Regions from separate parts of the Pseudomonas sp. P1_F7 genome, predicted to be linked through region 1. Evidence: riboswitches for the same ligand, from Rfam matches in the RefSeq annotation. Region 1 holds a riboswitch; the other holds the start of a gene.
What was found. Region 1 has a riboswitch for cobalamin ahead of AC1D1M_RS01145 (CbtB domain-containing protein). Riboswitches for the same ligand answer to the same signal wherever they lie in the genome.
Positions count from the first base shown of each region.

Region 2: another riboswitch for cobalamin. It lies ahead of cobO (cob(I)yrinic acid a,c-diamide adenosyltransferase); the one in region 1 lies ahead of AC1D1M_RS01145 (CbtB domain-containing protein).

Region 1 covers NZ_JBFUBR010000001.1:266,090-281,846, forward strand. The annotation lists gene AC1D1M_RS01105 (transporter substrate-binding domain-containing protein) at 1-412, opposite strand, end outside; gene AC1D1M_RS01110 (MerR family transcriptional regulator) at 680-1,084, opposite strand; gene AC1D1M_RS01115 (NADH:flavin oxidoreductase/NADH oxidase family protein) at 1,161-2,387, shown strand; gene AC1D1M_RS01120 (phospholipase D-like domain-containing protein) at 2,395-4,041, opposite strand; gene AC1D1M_RS01125 (vWA domain-containing protein) at 4,235-4,780, opposite strand; gene AC1D1M_RS01130 (magnesium chelatase ATPase subunit I) at 4,900-5,907, opposite strand; gene cobN (cobaltochelatase subunit CobN) at 6,058-9,900, opposite strand; gene cobW (cobalamin biosynthesis protein CobW) at 9,904-10,974, opposite strand; cobalamin riboswitch at 11,077-11,289, opposite strand; cobalamin riboswitch at 11,470-11,695, shown strand; gene AC1D1M_RS01145 (CbtB domain-containing protein) at 11,818-12,009, shown strand; gene AC1D1M_RS01150 (CbtA family protein) at 12,021-12,728, shown strand; gene AC1D1M_RS01155 (cobalamin biosynthesis protein) at 12,725-13,138, shown strand; gene cobM (precorrin-4 C(11)-methyltransferase) at 13,223-13,969, shown strand; gene nfuA (Fe-S biogenesis protein NfuA) at 14,041-14,625, opposite strand; gene AC1D1M_RS01170 (fatty acid cis/trans isomerase) at 14,842-15,757, opposite strand, start outside.
Region 2 covers NZ_JBFUBR010000006.1:60,461-76,217, reverse strand. The annotation lists gene AC1D1M_RS11395 (DUF2066 domain-containing protein) at 251-1,303, shown strand; gene AC1D1M_RS11390 (AI-2E family transporter) at 1,340-2,413, shown strand; gene hda (DnaA regulatory inactivator Hda) at 2,644-3,348, shown strand; gene AC1D1M_RS11380 (C40 family peptidase) at 3,572-4,204, shown strand; gene AC1D1M_RS11375 (C40 family peptidase) at 4,370-4,906, shown strand; gene AC1D1M_RS11370 (class I SAM-dependent methyltransferase) at 4,925-5,587, shown strand; gene AC1D1M_RS11365 (PQQ-dependent sugar dehydrogenase) at 5,618-6,931, opposite strand; gene AC1D1M_RS11360 (hypothetical protein) at 6,998-7,582, opposite strand; cobalamin riboswitch at 7,736-7,968, shown strand; gene cobO (cob(I)yrinic acid a,c-diamide adenosyltransferase) at 8,051-8,662, shown strand; gene AC1D1M_RS11350 (cobyrinate a,c-diamide synthase) at 8,659-9,996, shown strand; gene bluB (5,6-dimethylbenzimidazole synthase) at 9,993-10,643, shown strand; gene cbiB (adenosylcobinamide-phosphate synthase CbiB) at 10,640-11,548, shown strand; gene cobD (threonine-phosphate decarboxylase CobD) at 11,541-12,533, shown strand; gene AC1D1M_RS11330 (cobyric acid synthase) at 12,530-13,981, shown strand; gene cobU (bifunctional adenosylcobinamide kinase/adenosylcobinamide-phosphate guanylyltransferase) at 14,144-14,665, shown strand; gene cobT (nicotinate-nucleotide--dimethylbenzimidazole phosphoribosyltransferase) at 14,662-15,717, shown strand; gene cobC (alpha-ribazole phosphatase family protein) at 15,714-15,757, shown strand, end outside.

The DNA of each region.
Region 1 (15,757 bases):
TGTTCGCCGGCAGCAGCAGGCCGACACCTTCGCGGTAGTACGGCAGGGTGAACGCCACTTGCTGCGCGCGGCTGGCCGTCACGGTGATGAACTGGCAACTGATGTCGACCTTGTCGGTCAGCAGGTTGGGAATCCGCGCATCGGACGACTGCACCACGTACTCAACCTTGCCTGGGTCGTTGAACAAACCCTTGGCGATCATGTGCCCGATATCGATATCGAAACCCTGCAACTTGCCGTCAGCGCCCTGGAAGTGCCACGGCGCGTTGGTGCTGCCGGTGCCTACAATCAGTTTGCCGCGGGCCAGAACGCTGTCGAGCTTGCTGTCCGCTGCCTGGGCCACGCCCATGGCAGCAGCAGAGGCTGCAAACAGAAAAACACACGCTGTGAACAAGGAAGGTCGGCGATGCATGGCAAGCACTCCAGGGTGATGTTTATTCCGCTATACCGGAACTAGGTATGTAACAACGGAATAGACAGCAGAAAGTGTGCCACAGGATGTGGAGGGAAAGTGAGCGAGATTGAAATTTGTTTTGAATCAGGGGGATGCATGCAAACTGGAAAAAACGTTACCAAACGCACGGAACCCTGACCGCTACCGTTGGCTACAAAGGGCGGGTATCTGGTTCACAACCGGGCGTTTGGAGGGCCGGTACGCCGATGAGCAATCCGTTCTGACCTAATGCTTGAATGACGTCATCACCCGTTCAGCATTTTCATCGCAGCTCATGCCTTCAGGCCTGGCTTGAATGGTGTCGATCCAGCCCAGCAACTGCGCCTTGCTATGGGTCAGGTGTCGTTGCATCTCTTCGATCTGCTCGATCTTGCGATGCAGGCCGGCCATCAACTCATCGTGCTTGAACGCGCCCGTCACAGTATCCGGCAGCAACTGCTTGAGTTCCTCCAGGCTGAAACCGGCTTGTTGTGCGCATTGGATGAGTTGCAGGGTTTGCAGCGCCTGTTGCGAGTAACGCCGATAACCATTGGAAGAACGCTCGACCTGCCGGATCAAGCCTTGAGACTCGTAAAAACGGATGCGTGATGCGGTCAACCCGCTCAACTGAGCCAATTCACCAATCTTCATAGGGGCCTCATTTGTTCGCTTGACATTAAAGTTAACTTTAAGCTTAGCCTCTGCTCATCACTTCGAGGAGTCAAGCATGTCACCCTTCCAAACGTTGAATTTGCCCAACGGCCAGACCATCGGCAATCGCATTGCCAAAGCCGCGATAGAAGAGAACCTGGCCAATACCGATCAGGTGCCCGACCAGGCGCTGTTTCGCCTGTATCAGGCCTGGGCCGAAGGCGAGGCCGGCTTGTTGCTGACCGGCAATGTAATGATCGACCGCCGCGCCATGACCGGCCCCGGCGGAGTCGTGCTGGAAGACGAGCGCCACCTGGAACGCTTCCGCCAGTGGGCCAATGCTGGCCGGGCCGGCGGTGCGCATTTCTGGGTGCAGCTCAACCATCCTGGCCGCCAGACCATGGCCAACCTCGGCCAGCAAGCCTTGGCGCCGTCGGCGGTTGCGCTGGATCTCGGTCAGTTTTCGAAGATGTTCGCCGAACCCAAACCCATGAGCGAGGACGACATCCAGGAGGTGATCCGACGCTTCGCCACCAGCGCCGCTCTGGCGGAGAAAGCCGGTTTTACCGGTGTGCAGATCCACGCCGCCCACGGCTACCTGATCAGCCAGTTCCTTTCGCCACTCACCAATCGGCGCACCGATCAATGGGGCGGCTCCCTGGAAAATCGTGCGCGCCTGCTGTTGTCCGTCGTTAAGGCGGTTCGCCAAGCGGTGTCGCCGCAATTTTGTGTGTCGGTGAAGCTCAACTCGGCGGATTTCCAGCGTGGCGGTTTCGATGCCGACGATGCGCGTCAGGTGATCCTGTGGCTTAACGAACAACCGATCGACCTGCTGGAGCTCTCCGGTGGCAGTTACGAAGCGCCGGCCATGCAAGGCGAAGCACGCGACGGCCGGACCCTGGCGCGAGAGGCGTACTTTCTGGAAATGGCCGGTGAACTGGCCAGCGTGGCACGGATGCCGGTGATGGTGACGGGTGGGATCCGGCGTTTGGCAATCGTCGAACAGGTCCTCGACAGCGGCATCGCCATGGCTGGCATCGGCACTGCGCTGGCCGTAGAGCCGCACCTGGTCAAGCACTGGCGCGAAGGCCGGGACAGTCATCCGCAACTGCCGCCGATCCGCTGGAAGCGCAAGCCGCTGGCGGCGCTGGCGAGCATGGCGGTGGTCAAATTCCAGCTGCATCGTTTGAGCCGTGGGCACAAAACCCGACCCAAGGTTTCGGCGTTGCTGGCGTTGATTGTTGATCAGTTATATATCGCCAAACGCACGCGTCAGTATCGCCGGGCCATGAGCGCGCAATGATGGATCGCTATTGGCCGGTAAACCGCAGTCGCGACAACATCCGTAGATTCCCCGCGCGGTAATAGTCATCAGTCCAGCTGTTATCCGTCGCCAACGGCTGGACCTGCTTGAGCGCAAGCTTTTTCGCGAAATAGCGAAAGCGGTAATGCTCGTAGAACCGCAGCAACTCCAGGCCATAACGATCTGCCAGATCGGTATCGCCGCGAATGATCAGATAGTTTTCGTCATTGCCGTTGCTGGCTGCGGCGCTGAGGTTGTGGCTACCGCTGATGATCGTCGGCGCATCACTGGTGAAGTCAGTGACGATGGCTTTGGTGTGCACCAGGATATTGCCCTTCTGACCCTCCCTGCTTTCCTGGAGCCAGCCTTCCAGCCCTTTGTCGAGCAGGGCAACGGTGGTGAATTCAGCGGTGCGGTCGGCGTGAAACCCGGTGATTTCGCTGGCGGTGTTTTGCAGGCCATAGCGCAGGATGTCGTCATGGGGCAAGCCGAGCAAGGCGTTGAGGATGGCATCGGGCAAGGCGAACGCAGTGACGAACAGCACGTCCTTTTTCGCGGCATTGATGATCGAGACGAACTCATCCAGGTCACCCCCGCCCGAGCGCGGCGAGAACCCGGCGAAAAGTGCCTGCGTCGGATCCATCGGGTTGTGCTGCGTGATCCATTGCCGCGTGGCGCCGACATCTGCCGGCGCGCTCCAGACCTGCTCGAAGGTTTGCAGATAACGGGTACTGAGCCGCGTATCGTCCAGCACATGCACCACGTTGGCCTGACGGTAAACGCCGTTGGAGGTGAAGTTGGTGCTGCCGCAGAGCACCGCTTCGGGCTGATGCTGCCCCGCTGCGTCGAGCCGACTCAAGACCATGAACTTGTTGTGAAAGATATTGTGGGTGACCCGCCCGCGTTTGTTCGCCTGGGGGATATTTTTCAGGCTGACCTCGTTGAAGGCGGTAGTGTCTTGGCCCGGTTGCGCATGATAAAGGACGCGCACTTTCACGCCGCGTTCCAGCGCTGCCTCCACTGCGTCGACAATCACCTGCAACTGGTACTCATAGATGGCGATGTCCAGCGCCCACTGGCCATCGACAGCACGCTCGATAAACCCCAACAAGCGCCCGAGCAAACCGTTCTCCAACCATCTACGCGGGGCATCGGGCCAGGCTTCGATGGGCAGCTTGTTCTTTTTGCCAATGAGTGCATCGAGATCGGGAAACTTGCGCTCGAACGCCTGACTGGCGGCTACTGCGCGATTGAAGTTGACACTTTGGTTGCCGGGATGGCCATCGTCGGAGGTGACCGTTACCTCCAGGAACTCACCCAGTTGTGGCGCATTGTGGCTGCCGTAGACCGGGTAGATCCGATAATGGATCGTCATCCCCGGATTGACCGCGTAATCGGCCCAACGGAATTTCTGTAACGGCGCAATATCGCTGGGCGTGGCGTGGAACCGGGGGAAGGTATGGTCCTTGTCCGGGAATGTCAGGCTATTGAACAGAAACATCCAGGGTTTGCTGCCCTGCTGTTTTTCAATGGCAAAACCCAACAGGCCAATGCGACGGGATTCGGCCAGGTCCATGGCCAACAGCACGCCATTGGTGCCGGCGTAAGCCTTGACGCGAAAATCGCCCTGTTCATTGACGGCCAGGATACGCATGGTTCACTCCTGTGATGGATTTGCCCAGTGAGCATAGATCGTCGATGCATTTTTACCCTGACGACCCGGAACCGGATTGATGCCTTCGCGAGCAAGCCGGATCGCCGCACCGCCGCTCCCACACAGGATCTTCGCCAATTCTGATGTGGGAGCAAGCTTGCTCGCGAAGAGGCCAGCACAGACAGCGCAATGCTCAGCCCGGAAGCAGCTCGTCGATATGCCGATAATCCGATTGCAGCTGCGCAGCCAATACTTTGCTGCGCCCAAGACGAATCGGCCCGCGTTCGATGTCGATCACCAGCCCTGGGCATTCGATTGCCGGCAGCATGGACCAGTCCTTCAGCCGCCCATCGGTCACCAATAAAAGTCTTTGCTGTTCCGCCGGAAAGCGTTTTTGCCGCGCGGTCAGCCAGTGCCTCGCCTCACCCAGCGCCGCCAGCAACGGCGTTCCGCCGCCTGCGCCGAGCCCATCGAGCCAATGGCGCAAACCGTTGGAAGCCTTCAACCCTTGCACCTGCCACTTGGGCACCGAGCCGCTGGCGGTCAGCAACGCCAGGCGCGCACGTTGGCGGTAGGCATCGTCGAACAGCTGAGCCAGCAAGCCTTTGGCATCACTCAACGCCTGATGACGGCGGGTCGAAGCCGACGCATCGACAATCACCAACCACAGTTCATGGGGCGAACGGGTGCGCAGTTGATACAACAGATCAGCACGCTGACGGGGCCGACCATTAAGCAAGGTGCCTGGCCAGTTGACCGAACCGTTACGTGCGGCGTGTCGCTTGCCCTGTTTGCCGTGGTCCAGCCGTCCGGCTCGGGGTCTGGCATTCGCCCCCGCGTCGCAGCGAAGGCGAATGCCTAGGGCTTTTTTGGCCAGCTCGGCACTTCACGTCGTGCGCCGACCGCCAGCGCCTGGGCAGGCAATTCGCCCCATTGGCCCTGTCCTTCGCCCGGGTTGGCGTTCTGTGGCTCGGAGGATTGCGCCGCTTGGGATTGCGCAGGAGCCGGTGGTGAGTGCTCGCGACGACGATGGCGCAAGGCGAACTCGGCGACTGCGTCGATATCTTCCTCGGCGATGGCGTTCGCTCCGCGCCAGGCGGCATGAGCCCGTGCGGCACGCAGCCAGACCAGATCGGCGCGCAATCCATCGACGCCGGCAGCAAAGCAGCGTTCGGTGATGTGCGCCAGCGCCTGGTCGTCGAGGGGAATGCTTGCCAGTGCATTGCGTGCGTTCTGGCAACGCTCGCGCAGAGACGCCTGCGCCGACTCCCATTCGGCGCAGAAACCTTGCGGATCGCTATCGAAATCCAGGCGACGGCGGATGATCTGACCGCGCTCGGCCGGCGCGGTGTGTCCACCGAGCGCTACGTTCAAGCCGAAACGGTCAAGTAGTTGCGGACGCAGCTCACCCTCTTCCGGGTTCATGGTGCCAATCAGCACGAATTTCGCCGAGTGCCGATGGGAAATGCCGTCACGCTCGACCAGATTGGTGCCGCTGGCGGCTACATCGAGCAGCAGATCAACGAGGTGATCAGGCAATAGATTGACCTCGTCGACGTAGAGCACGCCACCGTCAGCCTTGGCCAGTACGCCGGGGGAAAACTGTGCGCGACCTTCGCCCAGCGCCGCGTCGAGATCGAGGGTGCCGACCAGGCGCTCTTCGGTGGCGCCCAGCGGCAACGTGACGAACTGACCGCTCGCCAGCAGGTCCGCCAGACCACGGGCCAGGGTCGACTTGGCCATGCCCCGCGGGCCCTCGATCAGCACTCCGCCGATTTTCGGGTCGATGGCGGTCAGGTACAGGGCCAGTTTCAAATCGTCGGCGCCGACCACGGCGGAGAGGGGGAAATGCGGGGTGTCGGTCATTGATTTATCTCGGTCATGGTCGGTGATCTCACAGGCGCCTCAATCCCTGTGGGAGCGAGCTTGCTCGCGATGGCGGCCTGACAGTCGAAGTCGATGTCGACTGTGTTGACGCCTTCGCGGGCAAGCCCGCTCCCACAGGGCTTGCGGTGATTAGCTGTCTTCTTCTATATCGAGCAACAGATTCTCCAGCGCCTCACGGTACTCGCCGGGCTCCTTCCACATCCCCCGTTGTTGCGCCTCGAGCATGCGCTCGGTCATGTCGCGCAAGGCGTGGGGATTGTGTTCGCGGACAAAATCCCGCGTGTTCGGGTCGAGCAAATAGGCATCGGCCAGCAAAGCGTACTGGTGATCATCAATCAACTGCGTGGTGGCGTCGAAGGCGAACAGGTTGTCGACCGTCGCGGCCATTTCAAACGCACCTTTGTAGCCATGACGCTTTACGCCTTCGAGCCACTTCGGATTGGCGGCCCGGGAACGGATCACCCGGTTCAGCTCTTCCTTCAAGGTGCGAATCTTCGGCAGGTCCGGCTGACTGTGGTCGCCATGATAACTGGCCGCCGCCTCGCCTTTCAGGCTTTCCACCGCCGCGAGCATGCCGCCCTGGAACTGGTAGTAATCATTGGAGTCGAGCAAATCGTGCTCGCGGTTATCCTGGTTTTGCAGCACCGCCTGTACCTGGCTCAGACGCTGGCTGAACTGTTCACGAGCAGCGGTGCCTTCGTCGGAACCGCCGTAAGCGTAGCCGCCCCAATTGAGGTAAACCTCGGCCAAGTCCTCGCGGCTCTGCCACAGGCGACCGTCGATGGCGCCCTGCACACCCGCGCCGTAGGCACCGGGTTTGGCCCCGAAAATCCGCCAGCCGGCCTGACGCCGTGCAGCCTCTTCATCGAGCCCCATCTGCAGCAGGGCTGCACGCTCGGCGCGCACCTTGGCCGCCAACGGATTGAGGTCGTCCGGCTCATCAAGATCGGCGACCGCTTGCACCGCCGCGTCAAACAAGCGGATCAAATTGGCAAAGGCATCACGGAAGAAACCAGACACACGCAAGGTCACGTCCACCCGCGGACGGTCAAGCAAACTCAATGGCAGAATCTCGAAATCATCGACCCGCTGGCTGCCGGTGGCCCAGACCGGACGCACGCCCATCAGCGCCATCGCTTGGGCGATGTCATCGCCGCCGGTACGCATGGTCGCGGTGCCCCATACCGACAGACCAAGCTGACGCAAATGATCGCCGTGGTCTTGCAGGTGCCGTTCGAGAATCAGGTTGGCCGACTGGAACCCGATGCGCCACGCCGTGGTGGTCGGCAGGTTGCGCACATCCACCGAGTAAAAGTTGCGCCCGGTGGGCAGTACGTCCAGACGCCCACGACTCGGCGCACCACTGGGGCCGGCCGGAACGAAGCGACCGCTCAGGGCGTCGAGCAAGCCGCGCATTTCCGCCGGACCGCAGGCGTCCAGACGCGGGGCGACCACCTCGCGCAGGCCATCGATAATGGCTTGCACCTCAATCCAGTCCGCCTCCAGTAGGAGCGAGCCTGCTCGCGATGGTGTGTCAGCCACATTGATGTCAACTGACACACCATCGCGAGCAGGCTCGCTCCTACAGGGGCTATTCAATGCATCCGAAATCAACTGCGCGGCAAACAGCTCCAGGCGCTCGCGGGTATCCCCCGCTGTGCGCCAAGACTCGTCGCAGATAAGCAAAAGAGGCTCGGGACGCGGCCCGGTCCAAGGCTCGGCCAGCGCACAATCCAGTGGATCGAAGCCCAACGCGAAGGCCTTGGCCAGTGCCCGCAGCAGACTCGATTGCGCACCCCGGCCATCGCCCCTTGGTATTCGCAACAAGGCCAGCAAGGTGTCGATACGCAAACGCCCGGTGGGCGATTCGCCGAACACATGCAGGCCGTCGCGGATCTGCGACTCTTTCAAATCGCACAGGTAAGTGTCGAGTCGCGGCAACCAGATCGCTGCATCGGCATCGCTGTCGAGTTGTTCGTCCAGTTGCAGTTCACGGTCGATGTGCGTGTCGCGCACCAGTTGCAGGATGTCGCGCTGCAACTCTCGGGCGCGACGCGGATCGAGCAACTGCGCTTCGTAATACTCGTCGGCCAACAGTTCGAGATTGCGCAGCGGGCCATAGGTTTCAGCGCGGGTCAGCGGTGGCATCAGGTGATCGATGATCACCGCCTGGGTGCGCCGCTTGGCCTGGGCGCCCTCGCCCGGGTCGTTGACGATGAACGGATAGATGTTCGGCAACGGACCGAGCAGTGCATCCGGCCAGCAGTTTTCCGACAACCCCACTCCCTTGCCCGGCAGCCATTCGAGGTTGCCGTGCTTGCCGACGTGGATCACGCCGTGGGCGCCATAGGTGTGGCGCAGCCAGAAGTAAAACGCCAGGTAGCCGTGGGGCGGCACCAGGTCCGGGTCGTGATACACCGCGCTCGGGTCGACCTGATAACCCCGCGCCGGTTGAATGCCGACGAAGGTCAGGCCAAAACGCAGGCCGGCGATCATCATCCTTCCGCTGCGACACATCGGGTCATTTTCCGGCGCGCCCCAACGTTCGAGCACTGCTGCGCGGTTGGCTTCGGGCAGAGCATTGAACATCGCCAGATAATCATCCATCCCCAGGCTTTGCTGGCACGGACGCAGGTCGAGCGTGTCGAGATCGTTGCTGACGCCGCCCAGCAACTGCTGGATCAGCGCGGTGCCGCTGTCCGGCAATTCAGCCGGCAACGGATAACCTTCGGCATGCAGCGCCCGCAGGATATTCAGCGCCGCGGCCGGGGTATCGAGACCGACACCGTTGCCGATGCGACCGTCGCGGGTCGGGTAATTGGCGAGAATCAAGGCAATGCGTTTATCCGCATTGGGCACCCGCGCCAGATCGACCCAGCGCCGCGCCAGTTCGGCAACGAAATCCATGCGCTCCGGTTGTGGCCGGTAGCAGACTACATCCGACTGACTGCGCTCACTGCGCCACGCCAGATCCTTGAAACTGATCGGGCGGCTGATGATGCGCCCGTCCAGTTCCGGCAAGGCTATGTGCATCGCGAGGTCACGGGGGCCAAGCCCCTGTTCGCTGGCACGCCAACCGGGTTCGTTGTCTTGGGCGCAAATCGCCTGGATCACCGGAATGTTGCGGCGGAACGGCCGCAGATGCGGTGCTTCGGGACTGGACTGGGCGAAGCCGGTGGTGTTCAGAATCACCGAGACGCTGGCCTCGTCGAACCAGTCCTCGACCACGCAAAGGCAGCCGGGCTCTTTCAGGCTGGCCAGCGCAATCGGCAACGGATTCAACCCCGCCGCCTGCAAACGCTGGCAAAAAACATCAATGAAAGCGGTATTCGCTGCCTGCAAATGCGAGCGGTAAAACAACACCGCCGCCACCGGTTGATCGGCGTGCCACTCGGTTTGCCAGTCGCTCAGTGCAGCGGAGTGTTTGTGCGGATGGTAAATCGCCGTGCGCGGCAGGGTTTGCGGCTCGTCCCAGCTGTAATCACGCGCCAGCCAGCGGTTGGCCAGACAGCGGAAAAAATCCAGGGCGTTGCCCATGCCGCCCTGACGCAGAAACTGCCAGAGCCGATCACGATCCTCGGCACCGACGGTGCTCAAGTCACTGAGCTCCGGGTCCGGGCGATCATCGCCCGGCACCAGAATCACCTGCACGCCGCGCTGCGACAGCTCGACCAGGCGCTCGATGCCGTAACGCCAATAGGCGATGCCGCCATGCAGCGAAATCAGGATCACCCTGGCATGACGCAGCACTTCATCGACGTACAAATCGACCGAGGCATGGTTCTGCACCTGCATCGGGTTGGCCAGGCGTACGCTCGGGTAATCGTCGGGTAGCTTCTGCGCCGCTTCGGCGAGCAGTGCCAGGCTAGAGTCGCCGCTGCACAGGATCACCAGCTCGGCGGGGGTTTGTCCAAGGTCGGCAATGTTGTCATCCGACACGAAACCGCCGGGCTGGGTCCTGAGCAGGTGCATGGCTTACACGCTGAGCGCGGCGCGCAATTGCGCTTCGAGAACAGTGGCGTCCAGTTCCTGGCCGATCAGCACCAGGCGGGTTACGCGTGCTTCTTCGGCGCCCCACTGGCGGTCGAAGTGCTTGTCAAAACGCGTGCCCACGCCCTGGATCAGCAGGCGCATCGGTTTGTTCGGGATCGCCGCAAAACCCTTGACCCGCAGGATGCCGTGCTGGACCACCAGTTGGGTCAGCGCGTCCAGCAGCAGGCTTTCGTCGGCTTGCGGCAATTCGATTGAGATCGAATCGAAGGCGTCGTGATCGTGGTCATCATGATCGTCGTCGCCATCGTGATGATGGTCATGGTGGCTGTGACGGCTGTCGATGTGTTCTTCGGAGCCGGCACCCAGGCCGATCAGCACGTCCAGCGGCAGGCGACCGCTGCTGGCTTCGATGATTTTCACCGCTGGCGGCAATTCCTCGGCGACTTCCAGGCGCACGCGGGCCAGGTCCGCCGGGTTGATCAGGTCGGCTTTGTTGAGGATCACCAGGTCAGCGCTGGCCAATTGGTCGGCGAACAGTTCGTGCAGCGGCGATTCATGGTCCAGGTTCGGGTCGAGTTTGCGCTGGGCGTCGACCTGGTCGGGAAACGCGGCGAAGGTGCCGGCGGCCACGGCCGGGCTGTCGACCACGGTGATCACCGCATCCACCGTGCAGGCACTGCGGATTTCCGGCCACTGGAAGGCCTGCACCAGCGGCTTGGGCAGCGCCAGACCGGACGTTTCGATGAGAATGTGATCGAGATCGCCGCGACGGGCCACCAATTCGCGCATCACCGGAAAGAATTCTTCCTGAACCGTGCAGCACAGGCAGCCGTTGGCCAGCTCATAGACACGGCCGTTGGCTTCTTCTTCGGTGCAACCGATGGAGCACTGCTTGAGGATTTCGCCATCGATGCCCAATTCACCGAATTCATTGACGATCACCGCGATGCGGCGCCCCTGGGCGTTGTCGAGCATGTGGCGCAGCAGCGTGGTTTTGCCCGAGCCGAGAAAGCCGGTGACGATGGTGACAGGGAGTTTGGCCAGTGTTTTCATCGGATGCCCTATGGCTTAGGTGGCGGGCATACGGGACGACAACCGGCGACGCGGGCGCGCGTGCCTGAAGAGTTCGCCACCGGATCACCCCGCCCGGTTGTAGTGAGAATCTGTGACGAGGCAGGTCTCCTGGCTGACGGTGTGCCGGCCTTGAGCCTGGCATTCGCTGCGCCTTCCCGCCGGCCTCATGGATTGAGTCAGCAGTGGCGTGGCAACGAACATCACCGTTCACAGTTGCGGGGGCAGCCGCGGCATCGACCGCGTTCCCTTCTTAGCTTCGACAAACGCCGAAGAACCTCGAAAGCGCAAGGCTACGCATGGTGGGAAGACCGGTCAATCACTGTAGGAGCTGCCGAAGGCTGCGATCCTTTGATTTTGCTTTTAAAAACAAGATCAAAAGATCGCAGCCTTCGGCAGCTCCTACAAAGAGCCGGGCATCATTCAGCTTCAAGTGAGAACCCTTGCCAATTGACGCCCAGCCCCCGGCCATGCTCTCCTACACGCCTTGTTACGGGTGCCCTTCACAGGGTGAAACGGGAAACCGGTGAATCATGTGCTTTACTCTTAAGCCATGTCAGTCCGGTGCTGCCCCCGCAACGGTAAGCGAGCGAAGCGTCAGATCCACTGTGCCAATACGGTATGGGAAGGTGATGTTTTCAGGTTCAGGCGCAAGCCTTTACCCCTCGTGAGCCCGGAGACCGGCCCGCAACACAAAGTGACGAGTACGATCACTGAACCAACAAACCCGCGGTGGGCGGGCGCTGTTTGAACCTCTGCGCGCATGGTCGTGCGGGGGTTTGCATGCGCTCTTATTCCCCCGCTGACAGACCAGAGGGAAACGCCATGTCGATCATCAGCAGCGCCGAACACACAGCCGCGAGCACCACCTCAACCCTGACCCAACGTCTGACCGCCGCCGTCTGCGCGTCGATCCTGGGTGCGTGCCTGGTGTATTTCGCCGGTTTCTCGCACATCGAAGCGGTGCACAATGCCGCCCACGATACCCGCCACAGCTCCGCGTTCCCGTGCCATTGAGAGCGGTCGACATGATCAAGCGTATTGCGCAAACCGCAGGTTTCACCGGGCTGCTTGCCGCCCTGTTGCTGACCCTGCTGCAAAGCTTCTGGGTCGCTCCGCTGATTTTGCAGGCCGAAACCTACGAAAAAGCCGAACCGGCTGCCGTTGAAATGCATGAACACGCCGACGGTGCCATGGCTGCCCACACCCACGATGCCGAAGCCTGGGAGCCGGAAGACGGCTGGCAGCGCGTGCTGTCGACCACCGGCGGCAACCTGGTGGTAGCGGTCGGTTTCGCCCTGATGCTGGCCGGCCTGTACACCTTGCGTGCGCCGACCAAAACCTCCCAGGGCCTGCTCTGGGGCCTGGCCGGTTACGCGACGTTCGTGCTCGCGCCGACCCTCGGCCTGCCACCTGAATTGCCCGGCACTGCCGCCGCCGATCTGGCACAACGGCAACAGTGGTGGATCGGTACCGCCGCCTCCACCGCCGCGGGTATCGCGCTGATCGTATTCAGCCGTCACTGGCTGATGAAAGTCCTCGGTGCGGCGATCCTCGCCGTTCCCCATGTGATTGGCGCACCGCAACCGGAAGTGCATTCGATGCTCGCTCCGGAAGCACTGGAAGCCCAGTTCAAAATCGCTTCGCAACTGACCAACGTGGCGTTCTGGCTGGCCCTGGGCCTGATCAGCGCCTGGTTGTTCCGTCGCAAAAGCGATGGCCAATACCACGCATGACTGACGTCAGCACTGCGCCGACCCTGGTGGTCGGCCTGGGCTGCCAGCGGGGCTGCCCCGTCAGCACGTTGCTGGCGCTGCTCGATCAGGCGTTGGAGGCACACCAGATTGCTCGTCATGAAATCAAGGCGCTGGCCAGCATCGATTCTAAGCGCGACGAACCTGCGCTGATCGAACTGGCTCAGCAGCTTGGCCTGGAATTGATGTATTTCAGCAGTGAACAACTGGCCCCTTATGAACCGCAACTCAGTCATCAATCGCAAATAGCGTTTGAACGCACCGGTTGCTACGGCGTGGCGGAAAGCGCCGCACTGGCCCTGGCGGAACAACTGGCCCAGGCCCCGGCAAAACTGCTGATTCCACGGCAAAAATACGCCCAGGCAACACTGGCATTGGCCGGCGCGGCATAAAAACCCCGATAATCCCCACCGTTGATCATGAACATTCTTCATCTGAAGCCCTGTTCAGCCCCTTTTTTCCCACAGGAACCGACGATGACCGTCTACTTCATTGGCGCAGGTCCCGGCGACCCCGAACTGATTACCGTCAAGGGCCAGCGGCTGATTCGCAACTGTCCGGTGATCATTTATGCCGGCTCCCTGGTGCCTGCCGCCGTACTGGAAGGTCATTGTGCCGAGCAGGTAGTCAACAGCGCCGAACTGCACCTGGAACAGATCATCGACCTGATCAAGACCGCCCACGCCAAAGGTCAGGATGTTGCCCGGGTGCACTCCGGAGATCCGAGCCTGTATGGCGCCATTGGCGAGCAGATTCGCTATCTGCGTGAGCTGAACATTCCGTTCGAAATCATCCCCGGCGTGACTGCCACAGCCGCGTGTGCCGCGCTTTTGGGCGCAGAACTGACGCTGCCGGACGTTTCACAGAGCGTGATCCTGACTCGCTACGCCGACAAAACCGCCATGCCGCCCGGAGAGGAATTCTCCAGCCTGGCACAGCACGGCGCGACCATGGCGATTCATTTGGGGGTCAATCACCTGGCGAAGATCGTTGAAGAACTGCTGCCGCATTACGGCGCCGATTGCCCAATTGCGGTGGTTCACCGCGCGAGCTGGCCGGATCAGGATTGGGTGGTGGGAACGCTTGAGGATATTGCCGGGAAAGTTGAAGCCAAGGGCTTTCGCCGTACGGCGTTGATTCTGGTGGGTCGGGTGCTGGGCAGCGATCATTTCAGTGAATCATCGCTGTATCGCGCGGGGCATGCACATCTCTATCGCCCTTAAAATCTTTTATGCTTCACCCATAAAAAAACGGCGCTCACGGGGCGCCGTTTTTTCGTTTCGCAGCGAACACCTTAGTAGTAGGCGTTTTCTTTCTGCGTGTGGTCGGTCACGTCGCGAACGCCCTTGAGCTCGGGAATACGCTCGAGCAAGGTGCGTTCGATGCCTTCCTTCAGCGTCACGTCAGCCTGGCCGCAGCCCTGGCAACCACCGCCGAACTGCAGGACGGCAATGCCGTCTTCGACCACGTCGATCAGGCTGACCTGACCGCCGTGGCTGGCCAGCCCCGGGTTGATCTCGGTTTGCAGGTAGTAGTTGATGCGCTCGTTGACCGGGCTGTCAGCGTTGACCATCGGTACTTTGGCGTTTGGCGCCTTGATGGTCAGCTGGCCGCCCATGCGGTCGGTGGCGTAGTCGACAACTGCATCGTCCAGGAAGGCTTCGCTGAAGTGGTCGATGTACGCGGTGAAGCTTTTCAGCCCCAGCGCGGTGTCTTCGGGTTTTTCTTCGCCCGGCTTGCAGTAGGCAATGCAGGTTTCGGCGTACTGGGTGCCAGGCTGGGTGATGAAGACGCGGATGCCGATGCCCGGGGTGTTCTGCTTGGAGAGCAGATCAGCCAGATAATCGTGGGCGGCGTCAGTGATGGTAATAGCGGTCATGGAAACTCCTCGCAGGCTTGGGCGCAGTTTACGCCAATCAACGCGCCGGACAAAGTCCTAGTATTTTTGTCGGGAAAGATTTCGATATTCCCCTGATTTTCTGTAGGAGCGAGCTTGCTCGCGATGGTCGCCAACGATAACGCGCACTCCCGGGTTTGCGCGGCGCACTTGAGAGCATCGCGAGCAAGCTCGCTCCTACAGGGGATCGGCGATTATTCAAAGGTTCTCGTAGCGATTCATGTCCAGCACGCCCTCTTCCACCGGATCGGTTTCGTGGATGTAGCGGCTCAGGTCATGGAAATAAGGCCAGAATTGCGGATGACTGCGCCGTATTCCCCAACGTTCGACGATTTTTTCGAAACTGTCGGTGTCCTTCGCGCTTTCCATCGCATCCACAAACGCCGGCACTTGCCCGGCCGGAATGCTGAACATGAAGTTCGGGTAGCTACTGAGCACGCCCGGGAAAATCGTCAGAGTGTCGAGCCCTGGCTGATAGCGCAGCGATTCGCCGAGCAGGAACGCCACATTGCTGTGGGCTCGATTGCGCAGCAGACTGTAGACCTCACGCTTGCCGCTGCTGGTTTCGATACGTAGCAGGGTCGCTTCCGGCAGCTGATCAATCACTTTCAACCCGGCCGCCGGACGCGAGGTCATTCGGCTTAGCGTCTGTTCGGCACTTTGCAGGTCCGGATCGATGTTCGGCCGCGAACAGTAAGCGCCGTCGCAGCGGTTGATCGGGTCGGGTCTGGCATTGAGATCGCCATAACGGGCCAGCAACTGCATGGCAAAGTCGCGCTTGGGATCCTGCGGATTCAGCTTCAGCGCGGTCGGTTTGTCGTTGTCGATGGACTCGTAGTCCAGCCACATTTTGAATTTGCCACTGTTCTGATACCAGTCGTCGAGGTAGCCATCCCGGGAGTCGGCGGGCATCAGGCGCAGGAAGTTCTGCTCGGCACCATTGCGAATCAGATCAAAATACAGGCGCGTCTGGGCCTGGTGGGACACGTTGCCGAACACGTCGAAGTTCACTGCCAGTTGATAGTAGGTGCGCTCCAGCAGCGGATAGTCGAACAGCCATATCGTTTGCGGCACGTCGCCGATCAGGCCTTTGGTCACCGAAGCACTGTCGAAA
Region 2 (15,757 bases), on a different contig from region 1:
CAGGCTTGAGCCGCAGCGGCCATCCTCAGGCCGACAGCAGGGCCATATCTGCTCAAAAAAAACCGGTAATGCGCGGTGTCGGTGGCATCCTGCATGGCTGTATAAGGTATCGCGATTAACCGTCTATCGTTATGACAGTGCGAAAACTTACCCGGGACGTGTGAATGTTTTGCGTCGGGCAATGGTCACAGCCTTGCTCGATCGTCTTCATGCGGTCTGTTCCAGCCGCTCTTGTCGTCAGGAATCTTCCATGCGTTTTTGTAAATTCTTGCTTGTGAGTTGTTTATCAGTGGTCAGTCTGGTCAGTCATGCCGAAACCGTCAAAGGCCTTTACCAGGTGCGCGAGCCGGTGAATGGCCAGTCGGCCGAGGAGCGCGATCAGGCGACTCAACGTGCGTTGGACACCTTGGTGTTGCGTCTGACCGGCGACCCCAAGGCCGCTCAAAGTCCGGGGCTGGCGGCAATTCGCAAAGACCCGCAACAGATCATCAGCCAATACGGCTTTGAGGCCGGGCCGCCGGAAGTCCTGAAAGTCGATTTCGATCCGGGCACCACCGAGCAGGCCCTGCGTCGTGCCGGCCTGGCCATGTGGGGGGCCAATCGGCCGTCGGTCCTCGGCTGGTGGTTGAATGATTCCACCGAAGGTTCAAGCCTGGTGGGCGACGGCCAGGCCAGCGCGGCACCGTTGCGTCGGGCTGCCCAGCACCGTGGCTTGCCGTTGCGCTTGCCGTTGGCGGATTTGAATGAGCAGATCGTCGCGACCGCGCCGAATCTGGAGGGCGCAGATCCCGCGCCTTTGCTTGCGGCATCGGAGCGCTACAACGCCGACGCCCTGCTCGCGGTACACGCCAAGGAAGAGGGCGGGCAGTGGCAAGCCAAGTGGCAATTGTGGCTGGGGGATAAAAAAGAGGCCGGCAGTGTGCAGGGCGCCGATCAGGCCGCCGTGGCCGATGCGGTGATGCTGGCGGTCAACGAGCGCCTGGCGCCACGGTTTGTCGCCAAACCCGGTGCGTCGAGCGAGCAATTGCTGGAAGTGCAAGGCATGAATCTTGAGCACTACGCGTCACTCGGGCGTTTGCTGGAGCCGTTTGGCGGGCGTGTGCAAAGTGTTGACGGCGACCGGATTCTCTATCGAGTCAATGGCAGCGCCGAACAACTGCGTGCACAACTGTCGCTGGCGCGGTTGCAGGAAACGCCGACGGGGCAAGCGCCGGCTCCGGCCGTGCCGGTTCAGCCTGCCGCTGGTGGTACGGTGCCTGCCCCAGCACTGGCCCCGACACCGCAACTGCGTTTTCGCTGGTAGTTTTTCTTTCTCTATATAGAAGCAATGGAGTGGTTCATGGCCGATACGCGGCGTTGGTTCTGGCTCGGTGGGGTGGTCCTGCTTTGTGCGTTTGTCTGGTTGTTGCATCCGATCCTGACGCCGTTCCTGGTGGCACTGCTGTTGGCCTACCTGTTTGACCCGCTGGTGGATCGACTGGAGAGAGCGGGTCTGTCTCGAACCTGGGGTGTCGTGGCGGTGTTTACCCTGTTTACATTGATCTTCACCGCGCTGCTGTTGGTATTGGTACCGCTGCTCGCCAGGCAGTTGTTTCGTCTGTATGAGCTGGCGCCGCAGATGCTCGACTGGCTACAGCACACGGCGTTGCCTTGGGCGCAGTCGAAGTTCGGCCTGTCGGAAGGTTTCTGGAAGTTCGACAAGCTAAAGGCCGCCATCAGCGAACATATGAGTCAGACAACTGATGTTGTCGGCGTGGTGCTGAGTCATGCCACGGCCTCGGGGCTGGCGTTGATCGGCTGGCTGGCGAATCTGGTGCTGATTCCGGTGGTGAGCTTCTACCTGTTGCGGGATTGGGATCTGATGATGGCCAAGGTCCGGGGCCTTCTGCCCCGTGATCGTGAAGCGCGCGCGGTATCGCTGGCAGGTGAATGCCATGAAGTGCTCGGAGCGTTCGTGCGCGGACAGTTGCTGGTAATGGTGGCCTTGGGTGTGATCTACGCGGCAGGCCTGATGCTCGTCGGGTTGGAATTGGGCTTGCTGATTGGCCTGATTGCCGGTTTGGCAGCGATCGTGCCATACATGGGGTTTATCATCGGCATTGGCGCGGCGCTGCTTGCGGGGCTGTTCCAGTTCGGTGGTGATCTTTACCCGATGCTCGGCATTGTCGCGGTGTTCATGGTCGGCCAGGCGCTGGAGGGTATGGTGCTGACGCCGTTGCTGGTCGGTGACCGGATTGGCCTGCACCCGGTGGCGGTGATTTTCTCGATTCTGGCCGGTGGTGAGCTGTTTGGCTTTACCGGTGTGCTACTGGCATTGCCGGTCGCGGCGGTGATCATGGTGCTGGTGCGCCATGTGCATGATTTGTATAAGGATTCTGAAATCTACGGGAGCGTCGACGAGCCTGAGTGTTAAGGGGCGTCGATGGGTGATGGCGGGTTGCCCGGGTTCGTGCCGGGTCGACCGGCTTGCATCGCGCAACTGTCACATGCACCGCCAAAGAAACTGTCACAAATCCGGTGCATTAACGCAAACCTTTGATTTTGCTTGTGGTCTGTCGCATTGTGCGGCCCGGCTCACGGGTATAAACTTCGCAAACTTTACATAGAGGCCACTAACGGTTCCTTTGGAACTGTTCAGTCAGCATGAAACCGATTCAGCTGCCCCTAGGTGTGCGTCTGCGTGACGACGCCACCTTTATCAACTACTACCCAGGCGCCAATGCCGCTGCACTCGGCTATGTCGAGCGGCTGTGCGAAGCCGACGCCGGCTGGACCGAAAGCCTGATCTACCTTTGGGGCAAGGACGGGGTAGGGCGTACGCACCTGTTGCAGGCCGCCTGCCTACGCTTTGAGCAATTGGGCGAGCCGGCGGTGTACCTGCCGTTGGCCGAACTGCTCGATCGCGGCATTGAAATCCTCGACAACCTGGAACAGTACGAACTGGTCTGCCTGGATGATTTGCAAGTGGTTGCCGGGCGAGCGGACTGGGAAGAGGCGCTGTTCCATCTGTTCAATCGCTTGCGCGACAGCGGCCGTCGGTTACTGATTGCCGCGTCGACATCCCCTCGTGAGTTGCCGGTGAAGCTGGCGGATCTCAAATCCCGCCTGACCCTGGCCTTGATCTTTCAGATGCGCCCGCTGTCCGATGAGGACAAATTGCGCGCCCTGCAATTGCGCGCATCCCGTCGCGGGCTACACCTGACCGACGAAGTCGGGCATTTTATTTTGACTCGCGGTACCCGCAGCATGAGTGCGCTGTTCGAGCTGCTCGAGCGTCTCGATCAGGCCTCCCTCCAGGCTCAGCGAAAGCTGACAATCCCGTTTTTGAAAGAAACCCTCGGCTGGTAAGCCAGCTGAAACCGGGGCTTTTAGTGGGATTCGGCATACTTCATGCGTCAGAAAGCCCGCTTTCCTGCACGGTTGCAGGCTGCGTGTATGTTTAAAATGGGCTTAAGCGCTTAGATGTAAACGAGAAACGGATAAGTCACAAAAAGATCGATTGAATTTGCAAATGAGGAAGATAGCGGGCATAGTCTCGGCTTCTTTACAACTTTCAGCCACGGTCGTGCCCATGCTAAATCGCTTCGCACCCCTCGTGCCTCTCGCACTCGTTACCCTGTTGTTCGGTTGCGCTGCCCACACCCCGGTGTCCCAGCAAGCCTCGCAACAACAGATTCAAAACTCCGTTACTGCCCAGTCTTCCGCTCTCTTTCAGGAAGAGCTGGCTACCGAAAAAGAACTCGCAGACTTCGCTGGCGGCAAGTCCTACCAGCTTCCGGTCCTGGCCGACAGCATCCTCGAACGTGGCATGTCCCTGATCGGTACCCGTTACCGTTTCGGCGGTACTTCTGAAGCCGGCTTCGATTGCAGTGGTTTCATCGGTTACCTGTTCCGCGAAGAAGCGGGCATGAACCTGCCACGCTCCACCCGCGAAATGATCAACGTGGACGCTCCGCTGGTCTCGCGCAGCAAGCTTGAGCCTGGCGACCTGCTGTTCTTCGCAACCAACGGCCGTCGCGGTCGTGTCAGTCACGCCGGGATCTACCTGGGTGACAACCAGTTCATTCACTCCAGCAGCCGCCGTAGCGGTGGTGTGCGGATCGATAGCCTGGGTGACAGCTACTGGAACAAGACCTTCATCGAAGCCAAGCGCGCCCTGGCGATGGCACCTAACGCGTCGCCAATCGTCACGGCACGTAAGTAAGCGGACAATTTGTAAGGCGAACTTAAAGTCTTACTTGAAGTTTGTCGCGTAGCCGCTAAAATCTTGATCTACGAATGATGGCAAACCGCCTGCGTCCCACGCAGGCGGTTTTCTTTTCTGCGCTCCCCGCAGAAAAAGCCGCAGCCAGATCAGGATGCTCTGCTTATGACGACGTCGGCCCGCCTCGCAATCATGTTCTTCGCAGCGCTGCTCAGTGCCTGCGCCAGCCGCACACCGCCACCAGCGCCGGTGGTTCGCGCTCCCATCGTATTTGGCTCCTCACAAGCTTTTTCGCCCGAGGCTGAAGACGTGCTGTTTCGCGCGCTTGGCCTGGTGGGTACACCTTATCGCTGGGGTGGCAACACGCCGGATTCCGGGTTTGATTGCAGCGGTTTGATCGCTTACGTGTACCGCGATGTCGCCGGCATTGCCTTGCCGCGCACCACTCGCGAGATGATCTCCATGCAAGCGGCGAATGTGGGCAAGGAAGGTCTGCAAACCGGTGACCTGATTTTCTTCGCCACCAATGGCGGCTCCCAGGTCAGTCATGCCGGCATCTACGTGGGAGAAGGGCGCTTCGTCCACGCGCCGGCCACCGGCGGCACCGTGAAGCTCGACAGCTTGTCCAAGGCCTATTGGCAAAAGGCTTATCTGAGCGCAAAACGTGTTCTGCAGCCTGAACATTTGGCGCGCAATCCGTAACTTCCGGAGCTGCTGGTCATGACTGCTCGCACGCTTAATCTTGACGACGCCCTGTACCAATACCTGCTCGATGTTTCTCTGCGTGAAACGCCATTGCTCAAGCGCTTGCGCGATGAGACCCAGGCGCTGCCGATGGCGCGTTGGCAGGTGGCGCCGGAACAGGGGCAGTTTCTCACTTTGCTGGTGAAACTGACCGGGGCCAGGCGCTTGCTCGAAGTCGGCACTTTCACCGGTTACAGCGCCCTCTGCATGGCGTCGGCATTACCGGCGGACGGTTCGCTGATTTGCTGTGATATCCCCGGCGACTACAACGCCATCGCGCGGCGGTACTGGCAGGAAGCGGGGCTCGCCGGGCGGATTGACCTGCGACTGGCTCCGGCACTGGAAACCCTCGCCGAGCTTGAGCGACAAGGGCAGGGCGAGCAGTTCGACCTGGTGTTCATCGATGCCGACAAGGCCAACTACCCGGCTTATCTGGAACACGCCCTGGGATTGCTGCGGGTCGGTGGGCTGGCGGTGTTCGATAACACCTTGTGGAGCGGGCGCGTGCTTGAGACCAGTCCCGAGAGCGCAGACACCCGGGCGATCCAGGCACTCAACCTGGCGTTGAAGGACGATGTGCGGGTGGATCTGTCGTTGTTGCCGTTGGGTGATGGGCTCACACTCTGTCGCAAACGCTGAACCCTGTGGGAATATGTTGGCAGTTAGAGTTTATTTTACTGCCGAAACCCGCCACACCTTGTTCCCCACATCATCGGCCACCAACAAGTCACCCTGCCGGTCGATCACCACGCCCACCGGGCGGCCCATGGCTTGTTCCTTGTCGTTGAGAAAACCTGTGAGCACTTCAACGGGCTTTCCGACAGGTTTGCCTGCGCTGAACGGTACGAAAATCACTTTGTAGCCACTGTGGGGGTTGCGGTTCCATGAGCCGTGCTGCCCGATGAATGCCCCTTGGGTGAAGGGCGGCGGCAGCTTGCTGTTTTCGGCGAAGGTCAGGCCCAGTGATGCCGTGTGCGGGCCGACGGCGTAGTCCGGGGCGATAGCCTTGGCCACCAGGTTCGGGTTTTGCGGCTCGACGCGAATATCGACATGCTGGCCGAAGTAACTGTACGGCCAGCCATAGAATGCGCCGTCCTTCACCGAAGTGATGTAGTCCGGTACCAGGTCACTGCCGATTTCATCCCGTTCGTTGACCGCGGTCCACAGCGCGCCACTGTGCGGTTCCCAGGCCATGCCGTTGGGGTTGCGCAGGCCGGAGGCGAAGATCCGCTGTTGGCCGGTGGCGCGATCCACTTCCCAGATCGCCGCGCGACCTTCTTCCTTGTCCATGCCGTTTTCGGCGACGTTGCTGTTGGAACCCACGGAGACGTAGAGCTTGCTGCCGTCCTTGCTGGCGATGACGTTTTTGGTCCAGTGGTGGTTCAGCGGGCCGCCCGGCAGGTCGACCACTTTCACTGGCGGTGACTTGATCTGTGTATCGCCACTTTCATAGTGGAAGCGCAGCAGGCGATCAGTATCGGCCACATACAGGTCATTGCCGACCAGGGTCATGCCGAAGGGCGAATTGAGGTTTTGCAGAAACACCGTGCGGGTTTCCGCGACGCCGTCGTGGTCCTTGTCGCGCAGCAAGGTGATGCGGTTGGCGCTGGGCACCCTGGCTCCGGCACGGCCCATGACTTTCTTCATCACCCAGCCGCGAATGCCTTTACCGTCTTCGGGTTTGGGTGGCGCGGCGGTTTCCGCCACCAGTACGTCGCCATTGGGCAGCACATAAAGCCAGCGCGGGTGATCCAGGTCTTCGGCAAAAGCGGCCACTTGAGTGCCCGTGGCGGCGACGGGTTTCGCACCCTGCGGCCAGCCGATGGCCGGGGCGATGTTCACGGTCGGAACCAGTGTCTTGTTCGGTTCTGGTAGCTGAGGTGACGGGCCGGTGCCGTCGGAGACTTGCAGGCGGGAGGTCTCGCCACAAGCGGCGAGCCCTCCGCAGAGCGCGATAACGAGAACGAGCGGGGGAGTGCGCATGCTGGTCTTCCCTATAAATGCCTTGTTCTAATCATAGAGAAGGGTTGTCGTCCGATGGTTCAACCCTCAGCCACGTGCTTCCTTGAACAGCACCGCAATACCAGGGTGATAGTTGCCGGCTTCGTTGCGCAACTTGCGATAGGCGTAGGGGAAATACCAGGCGACCGCGCAGGTGTGTTCCTTTTGCAGGTCGTCGACCATGTCCTGGAGTTCCTCCGGCGTGGCGCCGTGCTGGGCTTTTTGCGGGGCGACGAACAGGCAGCCGATTTTCAGGTCGCTGGCATGGCTCACGCGCTTCGCGTCGCTGGCGATATCGAGCAGGGCCTGGGTCAGGTTGAGGCTGTTGACCCGTGGCCAGCGCTGGCTGGTCTGGATGTAGGCGCGGGTTTCGGGCGAGGCGAGGAACAGGTCGGCGCGACTGTTGCGTTCCCCCTCTTCGGTCTGTTTGCGGGTTGGCGTCTGTTGCAGCGTGACCATCTCGGCCATCCAGGCGGCGGCAGACAGCAGTCCGATATTGGCCTTTTCGTCGTGCCAGTACGGTGTGTCGCCATCACCGCGGACGGCGTTGTAACGGTCGATGCATTCGAACCAGCGCTCGAGCACCGGGCGCAGGAATTCCAGCTTTGGATTGCTGATGATCATGCCTTGCATGGGCTCATCCTTGTTGTTGTGTTGTGAGGTTGTGGCTCTTTGATATCATTGCTGGGAGCGTGGCACAAGATTGACGTCAGTTTATTGATTGATGGCAGTTATTCGGTCGATGGCCTCCCGGCTTTAATTGACGCTCCACCCCCAACCCTCTAACCTTCGCGGCTTGTTTCAGGTGCTCTGTGGCTTGTGTCGACAGAGTGAAACAGGGAAGCCGGTGAGTGAGTCCTTCTGTTGGTCGGAGGCCCGCAATTCCGGCGCTGCCCCCGCAACGGTAAATGAGTGAAAACTGTGTGTGATGCCACTGTGTCGAATCGATGCGGGAAGGCGCACAGTCTGGCCCTGCGCCACTCATGAGCCCGGAGACCGGCCTGATTCATCCAGCGGCATCACGGTGGGCGATGCCAGGCTTTTTGCCTTCTATTCTTGTGCCTGCCCGCCGTTATTCCTGCCTCAACGGAGAGCTCCCCCATGACTGATACCCCCGATCGTGACGAACGCCACCTGGCGCGCATGCAGCGCAAAAAAGCCGTGATCGACGAGCGCATCGCCAATTCCCCGAACGAGTGTGGCCTGCTGCTGGTGCTGACCGGCAATGGCAAGGGCAAGAGCAGTTCGGCCTTCGGCATGCTCGCCCGCGCCATGGGGCACGGCATGCAGTGCGGCGTGGTGCAGTTCATCAAGGGCCGCAACAGCACGGGCGAAGAGCTGTTCTTCCGGCGCTTTCCCGAGCAGGTGCGTTTTCATGTGATGGGCGAAGGCTTTACCTGGGAAACCCAGGACCGCCAGCGCGACATCGCCGCCGCCGAAGCCGCCTGGGCGGTGTCGCGGGAATTGTTGCGCGATCCGTCCATCGGTCTGGTGGTACTGGATGAGCTGAACATCGCCCTCAAGCACGGCTACCTCGATCTCGATCAGGTGCTCAGCGACTTGCAGGCCCGGCCACCGATGCAACACGTGGTGGTCACCGGTCGTGCCGCGAAGCCGGAAATGATCGAGATGGCTGACACCGTCACCGAAATGGGCGTGATCAAACACGCCTTTCAGGCCGGGATCAAAGCGCAGAAAGGCGTCGAATTGTGAGTCAGCCTCGGCACTGTCCGGCGGTACTGATTGCCGCGCCGGCTTCCGGCCAGGGCAAGACCACCGTCACCGCGGCGCTGGCCCGATTGCATCGCAATCAGGGGCGCAAGGTCCGTGTGTTCAAGTGCGGCCCCGACTTTCTCGATCCGATGATCCTCGAACGCGCCAGCGGTGCGCCGGTGTATCAGCTGGACATGTGGATGGTCGGTGAGCAGGAGAGTCGCCGGTTGCTGTGGGAAGCCGCCGCTGAAGCCGACCTGATCCTGATCGAAGGCGTCATGGGGTTGTTCGACGGTACGCCGTCGAGCGCCGATCTGGCGCGGCATTTCGGTGTGCCGGTGCTGGGTGTGATCGATGGCACCGCCATGGCCCAGACCTTCGGCGCATTGGCCCTGGGGCTGGCGCGTTATCAGCCGGACTTGCCGTTCGCCGGCGTACTGGCCAATCGTGTCGGCACGCTGCGCCACGCGCAACTGCTCGAAGGCAGCCTGACTGAAGGTTTGCGCTGGTACGGCGCGCTGTCCCGGGAAACCGGGATCGAATTGCCGAGCCGGCACCTGGGGCTGGTACAGGCCAGTGAGTTGAACGATCTCGACCTGCGTCTCGATGCGGCAGCCGATGCCCTGGCCAGCAGTTGCGAGGTCGCGCTGCCTCCGGCGGTCGAGTTCGCCGCCCCTGATGTCATCGCAGCCGAACCGCTGCTGGCCGGTGTGCGCATTGCCGTCGCCCGCGATGAAGCTTTTGCGTTCACCTACGGTGCGAGCCTGGATTTGCTGCGGGCGATGGGCGCCGAGTTGTCGTTCTTCTCGCCGATCCGCGACCGTGCGTTGCCGGAGGCCGACAGCCTGTATCTGCCGGGTGGTTACCCGGAGCTGCACCATGTCGCGCTGGCGCAAAACACCGCGATGCTCGACGCGATCCGCGCCCACCACCGGGCAGGCAAACCGTTGCTCGCCGAGTGTGGCGGCATGCTGTATCTGCTCGATTCCCTGACCGATGTCGAGGGCACTCGCGCCGAACTGGTTGGCTTGCTGGCCGGGGATGCGGTCATGCAAAAGCGTCTGGCAGCGCTGGCATTGCAAGCGGTGGAACTGCCGGAAGGTTCGCTGCGCGGGCACACCTATCACCATTCGCTGACCACCACTGAACTGGCGCCGATTGCCCGAGGCGTGAGCCCGAATGGCGGGCGCGGAGCGGAGGCGGTTTACCGTGAAGGGCGAATGACCGCCTCGTATGTGCACTTTTATTTTCCGTCGAACCCCTCGGCGATTGCCGCGTTGTTTGCGCCGGACCAAAACCCTGTGGGAGCGAGCCTGCTCGCGAAGCGGCCATGACGGACAACGCATTCTCCGAAGCCGAACGCGCAGCGGTCTATCGCGCCATCGCCGAACGCCGCGACATGCGCCACTTCAGTGGCGGCACCGTCGAGCCCGAATTGCTGCGGCGCCTGCTCGAGGCCGCACATCAGGCACCGAGTGTCGGCCTGATGCAGCCTTGGCGCTTCATCCGCATCAGTGTTCGCGCCTTGCGTGGGCAAATCCAGGCCCTGGTGGAAGAAGAACGCGTCCGCACCGCCGAAGCCCTCGGCGAGCGTAGCGATGAATTCATGAAGCTCAAGGTGGAAGGCATCAGCGATTGCGCCGAGGTACTGGTCGCCGCACTGATGGACGACCGCGAGCAGCATATTTTCGGCCGCCGCACCATACCGGAAATGGACATGGCCTCATTGTCCTGTGCCATCCAGAACCTGTGGCTGGCGTCCCGCGCCGAAGGGCTGGGCATGGGCTGGGTGTCGCTGTTCGAACCCCAGGCACTGGCGGACCTGTTGAGGCTGCCACCGGGAGCCAAACCTCTGGCGGTGTTGTGCCTGGGGCCGGTCAAGGAGTTCTACCCGGCGCCGATGCTGGTGCTCGAAGGCTGGGCGCAGGCGCGTCCGCTACATGAATTGCTGTATGAAAATTATTGGGGAGTGAGTCAATGAGTGTGGCGTTGTTGAGTGTCGCCGCGGTTGCGCTGGATGCGCTGCTGGGTGAACCCAAACGCTGGCATCCGCTGGTGGCGTTCGGCCGTTTTGCCGAACGCATCGAGCAACGATTCAACGGCGGTGGTCGCGGCTGGCGCAGCCATGGCGTCACCGCGTGGGTGATCGCCGTGTTGCCGCTGGTGCTGTTGATCACGGCATTCTCCTGGGCGCCTTATGTCGGCTGGATCGTCGAGATTCTCGCGCTCTATTGCGCCCTCGGCATGCGCAGCCTCGGTGAGCACGTCACGCCTGTGGCCAAGGCCTTGCGCAGCGATGATCTTGATGAAGCACGTAAACGCGTGAGTTATCTGGTCAGCCGTAAAACCAGTGATCTGGATAAAACCGAAGTCGCCCGCGCCGCTACCGAGTCGGTACTGGAAAACGGCAGCGATGCGGTATTCGCGGCGTTGTTCTGGTTTGCCGTGGCGGGCGCGCCGGGCGTGGTGCTCTACCGCCTGAGCAATACGCTGGATGCGATGTGGGGCTATCGCAATGAGCGCTTCGAACGGTTCGGCTGGGCGGCAGCGAAGGTCGACGATGTGCTCAATTACATTCCTGCGCGCCTGGTGGCACTGACTTACGCGCTGCTGGGCAAAACCCGGCTGGCGTTGAAATGCTGGCGTACCCAGGGCCCGACCTGGGACAGCCCGAACGCCGGCCCGGTGATGGCGGCAGGGGCGGGTGCCCTTGGCGTCGAATTGGGCGGGGCGGCGATTTATCACGGCGAACTGCATCAGCGTCCGCAGTTGGGCGAAGGTGTGTCGGCGGATGCCGACTCCATTGACCGGGGCTGGCAACTGGTCCAGCGCGGGGTATGGTTATGGCTGCTGATTCTCTGCCTGGGGGCCGAATTTTATGCTTGAGCACGGTGGGCGATTGCGTAAGGCCGCGCTCGAATACGGCATAGATGAAGCTGACTGGCTGGATCTGTCCACGGGCCTCGCGCCCTGGCCGTTCCCGGTGCCGGATATTCCGCTGCGGGCCTGGGCCCGTTTGCCGGAGGCGGACGACGGTCTGGAGCAAGCCGCCTGTGATTACTACGGCGCCTTGCAGGCATTGCCGGTGGCCGGCTCGCAAATGGCGATTCAACTGCTGCCGCGATTGCGTCGGGCGGGCAAGGTCGGCGTGCTGTCGCCGTGTTATGCCGAGCACGCCGAAGCATGGCGTCGCAACGGCTACATCGTGCGTGAAGTGCTGGAGCAGGAAGTCGACTTCTTTATCGACAGTTTCGACGTGCTGGTGGTGGTCAATCCGAATAACCCCACAGGCCTGAGCCTGACGCCCAGTCGCCTGCTCGACTGGCACGCGCGACTGGCCCAGCGCGGTGGCTGGCTGGTGGTGGACGAAGCGTTCATGGATAACACCCCGCAACTGAGCCTGGCGCCGTTTGCCCATCAAGTCGGGTTGATCGTCTTGCGCTCCTTCGGCAAGTTTTTTGGCCTGGCCGGTGTGCGCCTGGGTTTTGTGCTGGCCGAGCGCAAGTTGCTCAAGTTGCTCGCTGAACAAGTGGGGCCGTGGGCTGTGAGCGGGGCAACCCGGGTAGTGGGCCAGGCCTGCCTGCGCGATACAGCGGGGCAGACGCGGCAGCGGGTGCGCGCCGAAGAAGCCAGCGAGCGCCTGGCGTCGTTGCTGGAGCAACACGGCTTCGAGCCCCAGGGCGGCTGTGCGCTGTTCCAGTGGCTGATCACCGAGCGCGCCGAAGAACTGCATGAGTTCATGGCCCGGTGCGGCATTCTCCTGCGGTTGTTCACGCACAACAGCAGCCTGCGATTCGGCTTGCCCGGTGACGAAATCGCCTGGGTACGACTGGCGCAGGCGTTCGACGATTTCGCCAAGGAAAACCAATGACCACGCTGATGGTGCAGGGCACCACATCGGATGCCGGTAAAAGCACGCTGGTGACTGCGTTGTGCCGTTGGGCCACGCGCCAGGGCGTCAGGGTGGTGCCGTTCAAGCCGCAGAACATGGCACTCAACAGTGCGGTGACCGCCGACGGCGGCGAGATTGGCCGTGCCCAAGCGGTACAGGCGCAGGCCGCGCACCTTGAACCGCACACCGACATGAATCCGGTGTTGCTCAAGCCCAACAGTGACACCGGTGCCCAGGTGATCATCCATGGCCGCGCCGTCACCACCATGAATGCCGTCGCCTATCACGACTACAAAACCATCGCCATGCAAGCAGTGCTGGCCTCCCACGAGCGCTTGAGCGCGGCGTACCCGCTGGTGATGGTCGAAGGCGCAGGCTCGCCGGCGGAAATCAATCTGCGCGCCGGCGACATCGCCAATATGGGCTTCGCCGAAGCGGTGGATTGCCCGGTGGTGCTGATCGCCGATATCAATCGCGGCGGAGTATTTGCCCATCTGGTGGGCACCCTCGAACTGCTGTCGCCGAGCGAGCAGGCACGGGTGAAAGGCTTCGTCATCAATCGTTTTCGTGGCGACATCGCGTTGCTGCAACCCGGTCTCGACTGGCTCGAAGAGCGCACCGGCAAACCGGTGATCGGCGTGCTGCCGTACGTGATGGACCTGCACCTGGAGGCCGAGGACGGCATCGATCAGCGTCAGACCGACAAGGCTGAGCAAGTGCTGAGAGTGCTGGTGCCGGTGCTGCCGCGCATCAGCAATCACACCGATTTCGATCCGCTGCGCCTGCATCCGCAAGTGGACCTGCAATTCATCGGCCCCGGCCAGGCGATTCCGCCTGCCGACCTGATCATTCTTCCTGGCTCGAAAAGTGTGCGCAGCGACCTCGCGTACCTGCGGGCCAGCGGCTGGGAAACCGCCATCGCCCGGCATCTGCGTTACGGCGGGAAACTGCTGGGGATTTGTGGCGGCCTGCAGATGCTCGGTGAGCAGGTGCATGACCCGCTGGGCCTTGAAGGGGCGCCGGGTTCCAGTGCCGGTTTGGGGCTGCTGGCGTTCCAGACTCTGCTCGAACAAGAGAAGCAGTTGCGCAATGTGCGTGGTCGCCTGGCGCTGGAAGATGCGCCGGTGGCGGGTTATGAAATTCATGCCGGCGTGACCACCGGACCGGCGCTGGAAAATGCCGCCGTGCAACTGGATGACGGCCGCTGTGATGGTGCGCAGAGTGTTGACGGGCAGATTTTCGGCACCTATTTGCACGGGCTGTTCGAATCACCAGCGGCGTGCAGTGCGCTGTTGCGCTGGGCCGGATTACAGGATGTGCAGACTGTGGATTACCACGCCTTGCGCGAGCGTGATATCGAGCGGCTGGCGGATCTGGTGGAGAAGCATTTGGATACTTCTCTACTGCGTCAGCTCTGTGGGTTCTGAGGTGGCTGTTGCGGCCCCATCGTCGGAACGCCGCCCGGAGCAAGCTCGCTCCCACAGGTTACGAGGTGTATTCAAAATTTATGTTCAGCCTGGATCAATTGTGGGAGCGAGCTTGCTCGCGATGAGGGCCGTCGCCTCCCCGAAGATTTTAAGGAATAAGCAATGCTCCAACTGATCCTCGGCGGCGCCCGCTCCGGCAAGAGTCGCCTGGCTGAAAAACTCGCCATCGACAGCGCCCTGGCCGTGACCTACATCGCCACCAGCCAGCCACTGGATGGAGAAATGAGCGAACGGGTGGCCCATCACCGCGCCCGTCGTCCTGCCGAATGGGCATTGATCGAAGAGCCTGTGCAGCTGGCCCGGGTGCTGCGTGAAACCGCCCGTGTCGACCGTTGCCTGCTGGTGGATTGCCTGACCCTGTGGCTGACCAATCTGCTGATGCTCGACGATGCCGAGCGCTTGCAAACCGAGCGTGATGCCCTGCTGGACTGCCTGGCGTCACTGCCGGGTGAAATCATTTTTGTCAGCAACGAGACCGGAATGGGTGTCGTGCCGCTGGGCGAATTGACTCGCCGCTATGTCGATGAAGCCGGTTGGCTGCATCAAGCTCTGGCTGAGCGTTGTCAGCGCGTTGTCCTGACCGTCGCCGGCCTGCCCCTGACTCTGAAAGGAACTGCGTTATGACTCAATCCTGGTGGCTGAACCCCTGCAAGCCGGTCGATACCCAAGCGGTCGAACAGGCGCAGGCGCGGCAACAGCAACTGACCAAACCGGCCGGCTCCCTCGGTCAGCTGGAAGCGGTGGCGGTGCAACTGGCGGGATTGCAGGGGCGGGTCAAGCCGAGTCTGGAGCAGGTGTGGATCGCGATTTTTGCCGGTGACCATGGCGTGGTCGCCGAGGGCGTGTCGGCGTTTCCCCAGGAAGTCACCGGGCAGATGCTGCACAACTTCGTCAGCGGTGGTGCAGCGATCAGCGTATTGGCGCGGCAACTGGGCGCTTCCCTTGAGGTGGTGGACCTTGGCACGGTGACGCCGTCGCTGAACCTGCCGAGTGTACGGCACCTGAATGTCGGCCCGGGCACGGCGAATTTTGTACAGGGCCCGGCCATGACCGAGGCCCAGGGGCAACTCGCCTTGCAGGCCGGTCGTGACAGCGTGCAGCGGGCAATTGCCAGCGGTGCGCAGTTGTTTATCGGTGGCGAAATGGGCATCGGCAACACCACCGCTGCCAGCGCCCTGGCGTGCGCGCTGCTCGATTGCCCGGTGGTGCATTTGACCGGGCCTGGCACCGGGCTCAACGCCGAAGGTGTCAGCCACAAAGCCCAAGTGATCGAGCGCGCCCTGGCATTGCATGGCGCGCAGCGTGGCGATGCCTTGCAGACCCTGTTCAACCTCGGCGGTTTTGAGATTGCTGCGCTGGTCGGTGCCTATCTCGCCTGTGCCCAGGAGGGTGTCGCGGTGTTGGTGGACGGCTTCATTTGCAGCGTCGCAGCGCTGGTCGCGGTGCGCTTGAATCCTGAATGTCGTGAATGGCTGTTGTTCGGGCATCGAGGCGCCGAGCCGGGGCACCGTCATGTGCTGGAAACCCTGAATGCGCAACCGTTGCTCGATCTTGGTCTGCGGCTTGGCGAAGGCAGTGGCGCGGCATTGGCTGTGCCGCTGCTGCGTCTGGCTTGCGACCTGCACGGGCAGATGGCGACCTTCGCCGAAGCCGCCGTGGCAGATCGCCCGGTATGACCTTGCGCCTGGACCTGTTGCGTCACGGTGAAACCGAATT